Regions from separate parts of the Streptomyces sp. B8-7 genome, predicted to be linked through region 3. Evidence: riboswitches for the same ligand, from Rfam matches in the RefSeq annotation. Region 3 holds a riboswitch; each other region holds the start of a gene.
What was found. A riboswitch is a leader RNA that binds a small molecule or an ion and turns the genes downstream of it on or off. The one in region 3 is predicted to bind cyclic di-AMP.
Positions count from the first base shown of each region.

Region 1 (2,256 bases), on a different contig from region 3:
TACGCGACCGGGTCCACGTCCGAGCCGTAGTCGGGGGTGGTCCGGATCTCGAAGTGCAGGTGCGGGCCGGTGACGTTGCCGGTCGCGCCGGAGAGGCCGACCTGCTGACCGGCGGCCACGCTCTGGCCGGCCGAGACGGACAGCGAGGACAGGTGGGCGTACTGGGCGTAGTAGCCGTCGGCCAGCCTGATGACGACCTGGTTGCCGTACGCGCCGCCCCAGCCCGCGGAGACCACGGTGCCCGTGCCCACGGCCTTCAGCGGGGTACCGGTCGGCACGACGAGGTCGACACCGGTGTGGTAGCCGCTGGACCACATGCTGCCCGCCACGTGGTAGGCGGTGCCGACACCGGCACCGGCGACGGGGGCGGCGTAGCCGCTCGCCGCGGTGGTGGCGGTCTGCACGGCGTCCGTGGAGGACTGCTGTGCGGAGGACTCCTGCGCGGGGGCCGCGGCGGGCTTCGGCGCGGCCGCGGACGACTTCGACGCGGTGGACGGCTTGGCGGCCCCGGACGACGCGGTAGAGCCGGAGGACTTCGAGGAGCCGGAGGACGTCGCGGGCTTCGGCGCCCGGGCGGTGGCCGGGGTGTGGGCCGCGGCCGCCTTCTTGCCGAGGGTGAGCTTCAGGCCCGGATGGATCAGCGACGGGTCGGCGCCGACAGCCTCGCGGTTGTCCTGGTAGAGCTTGTGCCAGCCGCCGCGGACGTGGTGCTCGTCGGCGATCTTCGACAGGCAGTCGCCGCTCTTGACGGTGTAGAGGTGCGTGGCCTTCTGGGCGGCGGCCGGCTTCTGGGCGGCCTTGGTCTGCGTGGTCACCGACTGGACGGCCGACTGCGGAGCGGCCTGCCCGGGCGCGGCGACGGCGACCGCGGCGCCCAGCAGCGGGAGGGCGAGTGCGGCGCTGCCGGTGCCGGCGACGACGAGAGAACGGCTGAGGCGCTGAGCGGCCTTGGGACGGCGGTGCTTACCCTTCACGGGCATGGGGGATTCCTCTCCGGCGCCTGCGAGGTGAGCTGTCGGGTGCGGACTGGAGATGTCCGGCCGCGCCGGGGCGCGGCTTTACCCCAAGCCGTTCCGGAGACCGGAACAGGCGTTTGTACCTGTGGGTCCCCCGCTCCTGCCGTACACGGGTGGGTTTGCGCGGGCTCCGGTCGGCGGCAGGATTAGGCGTCCGTCCGGATCGGTTGGGAACGTAAGCGACCAAGACGCAAACGGACAAGCAAGAGGTTCCAGGCGAAGCGTCGGTTCTTGATCCTTACAGGTGGTTCACGGTCACCCTGCGTGCAATGCGGACGCCCCGCGTTCCCCGAATCCCCTTGAAAGGCTGACTGATTACGTGAGCATGACGGGCGACTCACCGTCACGGATATGACGCTCCTCACGTGACACGTCTCCAGGTTTCTTTATTCCAGAGCGAGTTGGAATGAAGACACTAATTCGGACAGAAGCCCCAGAAGGCATTGAGAAGGAGGACTCACACATTGAGTCCGCTTGCCCCACCAAAGCGACACCACTCGACGAACCGGCCCACGCTCAGGCGGCAAGAGTCCGATTCCCGCACTTCATCCGTTGAGCACCTTTCGTCACACGACAGGCAATACATCCCCCCCCGGGGCGCCCCGCCCCTCCACACCCCTCCACACCTCTCCGCCCGCTCCGGATGTCTCCGGATGTCTCCGGATGTCTCACATTCCTCCTCATTCCTCCTCATTCCCCCCACCCGCGCGCCCCCCACGCACCCCCACGCCCTCCCACGCACCCCCCAAGGCACCCCCACCCGGCCGTCCGTCCACCGGCCCTCCCGCGCAGGGGCTCGCGGAATCGGGCCGAGAGCCCGGGCGTGAGAGCCCGGGCCTGAGAGGCGCCACGGGGGACACCGGCGCGCGCCGCGGGCGCACGCCGGGCCGTGCGGTCAGCGCCCGGGAGCCCCGGGCCCGACGGCATGGACGACCGGTGGCCCCGGGAAGCCATGTCGTATCGTCAGACCGTGCCCGTCGACGAGCCGCGCCGACGGGGCCCTACCGGGAGGGAGCCCCCGTGACGCAGCAGGTCCCGTCGACCGAACCCGAGCTGGCCGGCGTGCGTAATTTCCGCGACGTGGGCGGACTGCCGACGGTCGACGGACGCCGGGTGCGCCACGGCGTGCTGTTCCGCAGCGGCCACCTGGCCCACGCGACCTCCGACGACGCGGCGTTCCTCTCCTCCCTGGGCCTGCACACGATCTTCGACTTCCGCAACGCCGCCGACCAGAAGCTGG
Region 1 covers NZ_JBYRRL010000002.1:741,521-743,776, reverse strand. The annotation lists gene AC5K6T_RS11955 (M23 family metallopeptidase) at 1-980, opposite strand, end outside; cyclic di-AMP (ydaO/yuaA leader) riboswitch at 985-1,142, opposite strand; gene AC5K6T_RS11950 (tyrosine-protein phosphatase) at 2,037-2,256, shown strand, end outside.
Region 1: it holds a riboswitch for cyclic di-AMP, as region 3 does, so the genes downstream of both, AC5K6T_RS11955 (M23 family metallopeptidase) here and AC5K6T_RS31420 (M23 family metallopeptidase) in region 3, are expected to answer to the same signal.

Region 2 (2,256 bases), on a different contig from region 3:
ACCGGAGCCCGCAGGACCGGGGCCCGCACGGATCGGAGCCGGCAGGACCGGGGCCCGCACAGACCGGAGTGCGCACGGATCACGGCCGGGCCGGATCAGGGCACGCACAGATCAGGGCCCGGCAGGATCGGGGCACGCGCGGACCAGGGCCCGGCCGGATCGGGGCACGCGCGGACCAGGGCCCGGCCGGGGTGCGCCGGAGGCGCGCCGGGACGCACCCCGCCCCGGCGCGTACGGGGGGACACGCGCCGGGGCGGGAGCTTGGGGGGGAGAGGCGGGGAGCCTCGGCGGAGGTGGGGGCCTCCGGACGGGACGGGCCGCCGCGCCCTACTTCAGGTGCAGCTGCTGGCCCGGGTAGATGAAGTCCGCGTCGTCGATGATGTCCTTGTTCAGCCGGAACAGCTTCTGCCAGCCGCCGTCGACGTCGTGCTCCGCGGCGATCTCGCTGAGGGTGTCGCCCTTGACGACCTTGTACTCGCCGTCGCCCTTCTTGACCTTCTTGCCGGTCGGGGTGGTGACGGTCTTCTTCGTCCGCTGCGGGGCGGCCTGCTGCGCCGGGCGCTCCTGGGAGCGGGAGACGCCGGGCTGCTCGGCCGAACGGCTGGTGGTGTCGGCGCTCGGCTGCGAGGGGGCGGCCGCGGCGGAGCCGCCGTCGTTCGCGGCGCCCGACAGGCCGACGCCGCAGACCGGCCAGGCACCCTTGCCCTGACCCGCCAGGACCTTCTCGGCGATCTCGATCTGCTGGGCCTTGCTGGCCTGGTTCGCGCTGGCGGCGTACTGGGTGCCGCCGTACGCGGCCCAGGTGGAGGCGGAGAACTGCAGGCCGCCGTAGTAGCCGTTGCCGGTGTTGATGGACCAGTTGCCGCCGGACTCGCACTGGGCGACGGCGTCCCACTCGGAGGCGGTGGCGGCGGAGGCGTTGCCGGCCGCGACCAGCGGGGCGGCGACGGCGGCGCCGGCCACGCCGGCGACGGCGATGGCACGGGTGGAGCGCTGGAGGGCGGACGGACGACGGTGCTTGCCCTTGCCGGAGAACAGCATGGAGGATCCCCTCACCGACGCCTGCGAGGTGAGCTGTCGGGTTCGGGCCGGTTGAGTTGCCCGGCCGCGCGCTCCTGGGCGCGCGGCTTCACCCCAAGCCGGTTCCGGCGTCGAGTCACCCCAACCGCCGGGCCCGGCACTTACCTTGGGTCCCCCGCTCCTGCCTACGGCGCATGACGCGACGACTGTTCCCGGGCGGCCGCTGGCAGGATTCGGCGTTGCGGCCGTCGGGGCTCGTGTTGGCGAGCGGTGATGACGGTAGACACGCGATCGGCGGAATTTCAAAGACGATCAGGGCCTCTGAGACTCATCCCACACTTTCACCAAAACGGACATTCACCAACGAACCATGCGTGAACTCCCGCTACTTTTCACCCGATTCGCCCCCGACCGCGAGCGTCTGACCGGGGACGATGAGGTCCGGGTCGGTACCGACCGTCTCCCGGTTCCCGTCGTACAGCGCGCGCCATCCGCCGTCGAGGTCAAGGGAGTCGGCGATGCCCGAGAGGCTGTCGCCCTCCCGGACGACGTACTCGCCGTCGGCGGCGCCGAGGGCGGCGGGGCCGCCGGAGGCGTCCCGGCCCTCGGAACCGGCCGCACGGCCGCCGCCCGCCCCCTCCTCGGCGACGGCGCCGCGATGCCGTCCGGTGCCGGGCTGGAACGGATCGGCCGAAGAGGCGCCGTTCGGGGTGGACTTGTCCGAGTTGTCCGCTGGGCCGCCGACGCCCGCAGGGGCGTCGCCGGCCTCCTCGCCCGTGAGGGCAGGAGAGGAGCCGGGGGTGGCGCCCGCGCCGGCCGACGGGTCAAGGGCGTCCGATGTGTCCGACTTGGCGCTGTCGGGCGAGTCGCCCGGCCCTGAAGCTCCGGACGCCGGGCCGCCACCCGGGCCGGACTCGCCGGACGCGCCGCGGGAATCGGACTCCTCGGACGGTCCGGATGTCTCGGACGATGCAGCCGAATCCGGCGACTTGGGTGATACGGAGGAGTCGGGCGTAACCGGCGAAGTAGATTTTCCGGTCGGCCCGGAGTGGCCGGACCCGTCCTCCGCGACGCCGGTGTCGACGTCCGCCGGTGCCGCGTCCTCGCCGAGCCCCGCGAGCGGACCGCAGGCCGGCCACGCCGACACGCCCTGGTCGGCCAGGACACGCTCGGCCACGGCTATCTGCTGCCGGCGGCTGGCCTGGTCCGGGCCCGGGGCGTACTCCAGCCCGCCGT
Region 2 covers NZ_JBYRRL010000006.1:114,404-116,659, forward strand. The annotation lists gene AC5K6T_RS28845 (transglycosylase family protein) at 328-1,041, opposite strand; cyclic di-AMP (ydaO/yuaA leader) riboswitch at 1,045-1,223, opposite strand; gene AC5K6T_RS28850 (transglycosylase family protein) at 1,406-2,256, opposite strand, start outside.
Region 2: it holds a riboswitch for cyclic di-AMP, as region 3 does, so the genes downstream of both, AC5K6T_RS28845 (transglycosylase family protein) here and AC5K6T_RS31420 (M23 family metallopeptidase) in region 3, are expected to answer to the same signal.

Region 3 (2,256 bases):
GCCCGGTGCGGTGCAGACCCAGCTGCTCATCGGCCGGGTGGGCGCCGACCGCCACGACCGGGTGTGGCCCGCGCAGGTGCTCGGCACGTACTGCCTGGGCGGCACCCTCACCTCGCGCCTGGACCGCGTCCTGCGCGAGGAGAAGGGCTACACCTACGGTGTGCGGGCCTTCGGCCAGGTGCTGCGTTCCGCGCCGGACGGCTCCGGCGCGTCGATGCTCGCCATCAGCGGCTCCGTCGACACCCCGAACACCGGGCCCGCGCTGGCCGACCTGTGGAGCGTGCTGCGCACGCTCGCCGGGGAGGGCCTGACCGACGCGGAGCGGGACGTGGCCGTGCAGAACCTGGTCGGGGTGGCGCCGCTGAAGTACGAGACCGCCGCCGCCGTCGCCGGCACGCTCGCCGACCAGGTGGAGCAGCATCTGCCCGACGACTTCCAGGCGACGCTGTACCAGCGGCTCGCCGCCACCGGGACGGTGGAGGCCACCGCGGCCGTCGTCAACGCCTTCCCGGTGGACCGCCTGGTCACGGTCCTCGTCGGCGACGCGGCGCAGATCAAGGAGTCCGTGGCGGCGCTCGGGATCGGCGCGGTCAGCGTGGTGGCGGCCGAGTAGCACGGGGACGGCGCGGGTGGCGCGGGCCGTCCCCTGTCGTACCCCCGTGCCCGCGCATGCACGCGGGCACGAGGGTACGGGGGGGGACGGCACCGGGTGCACGGGTGCACGGGTGCACGGGCCACCGTGCGTACCGGATGCACGGGTGCACCGGCCGCGGTGCGTAGCGGGTGCACGAGTGCGCCGGCCGCGGTGCGTACCGGGTGCACGGGTGTGCCGGCCGCCGTGCGTACCCGTGCCGTCCGTCCCCCGCCGCCCGCCCCGCCGGGGCTCCGGTGACGCTTCGGCCCGTGGCGCCCCGGCACCTTCGGCGGTGCCTGATTTGTGGCCGCTTACCTCGAATTGAGGGGCAGGGGTTGCCTGTCCGTCCTGTGTCATGCGCTACACATCGGCCGATCGGTTTGGGGATCACCCGATGATCCCCTTAACGTCTTCCGGGCTGTCCGTCAGGCAGTGCGCCGCATCCGCGGCACCGGACAGTCATCGCCGAGTCCCCGTGCGGCGCGAGCCAGGGGAGCCGGGGACCCACCCCTGTCGCCGCCCCGCGGTGGACGGGGTCCACATCCCTGGGGTGAATCGGGTGCCCGCGCGTGCGTGGGAGCCCGTAGGAGACCTTCCTGCTCCGAACCCGTCAGCTAACCCGGTAGGCGAGAGGGAAGGAAAGGACCAGCCACCTCATGGCGTTCACCCGCGCCACCGGGAAGCACCGTCGTCCCACCCGCATCCGGCGCACCGGCGCCCGTGCGGCGGGCATGGCGGCGCTCACCACCACCGGTGTCATCGGCACTCTGGCCGCTCCGGCGCTCGCCGCCGAACCGGAGGCCGAGCAGACCGGCCTGCTGCCGGTGCTCACCCTCGGCGACCTGGCGGCCGACCAGGTCGGCGCGCAGGCCGCCGCGCAGAAGCAGGCCGCCGAGGAGGCGCTCGCCGAGCGGAAGGCCGAGGCCGCCGCCAGGGCGCGCGCCGAGGCGCGGGCCGAGGCCGCCCGCGAGGCGGAGGAGCGCGCCGCCCGCGAGGCCGAGCGCAAGCGCCTGAACACCTTCGTGACGCCGGTCGCCGGCTCCTCGGTCTCCACCGGCTACCGCGCGGGCGGCTCCGTCTGGTCCTCCGGCAGCCACACCGGTATCGACTTCCACGCCGCCACCGGTACGGTCGTCCGGTCCGTCGGCGCCGGTACGGTCGTCGAGGCCGGCTGGGGCGGCGCCTACGGCAACCAGGTCGTCGTCCGCATGCACGACGGCACGTACACCCAGTACGGCCACCTGTCCTCGCTGACCGTCGTCGCGGGGCAGCCGGTCGCCCCCGGTGCGCAGCTCGGCCTGTCCGGTGCCACCGGCAACGTCACGGGCCCGCACCTGCACTTCGAGGCCCGCACCTCGCCGGAGTACGGCTCCGACGTCGACCCGCTCGCCTACCTGCGCGCGCACGGCGTGGAGATCTGACCGGCGCACACCCGGTGCGAGCCGTGCTCGGCCGCAGTGCCCGGCGTACGCCCGCGTAAAAGCCCCTGCCGCTCCCGGCCGGGGCTTTCGGCGTTCCCTTCCGGTCAACGGGACGGCCGATCCGGTCGAATCGGCCGTTCAGGACGGTCGCATGAGCAAAAAATAGCCATGGAATCCGGCCCGCCGTCGGAAATTCGGCGT
Region 3 covers NZ_JBYRRL010000008.1:40,577-42,832, forward strand. The annotation lists gene AC5K6T_RS31415 (M16 family metallopeptidase) at 1-613, shown strand, start outside; cyclic di-AMP (ydaO/yuaA leader) riboswitch at 1,088-1,278, shown strand; gene AC5K6T_RS31420 (M23 family metallopeptidase) at 1,291-2,055, shown strand.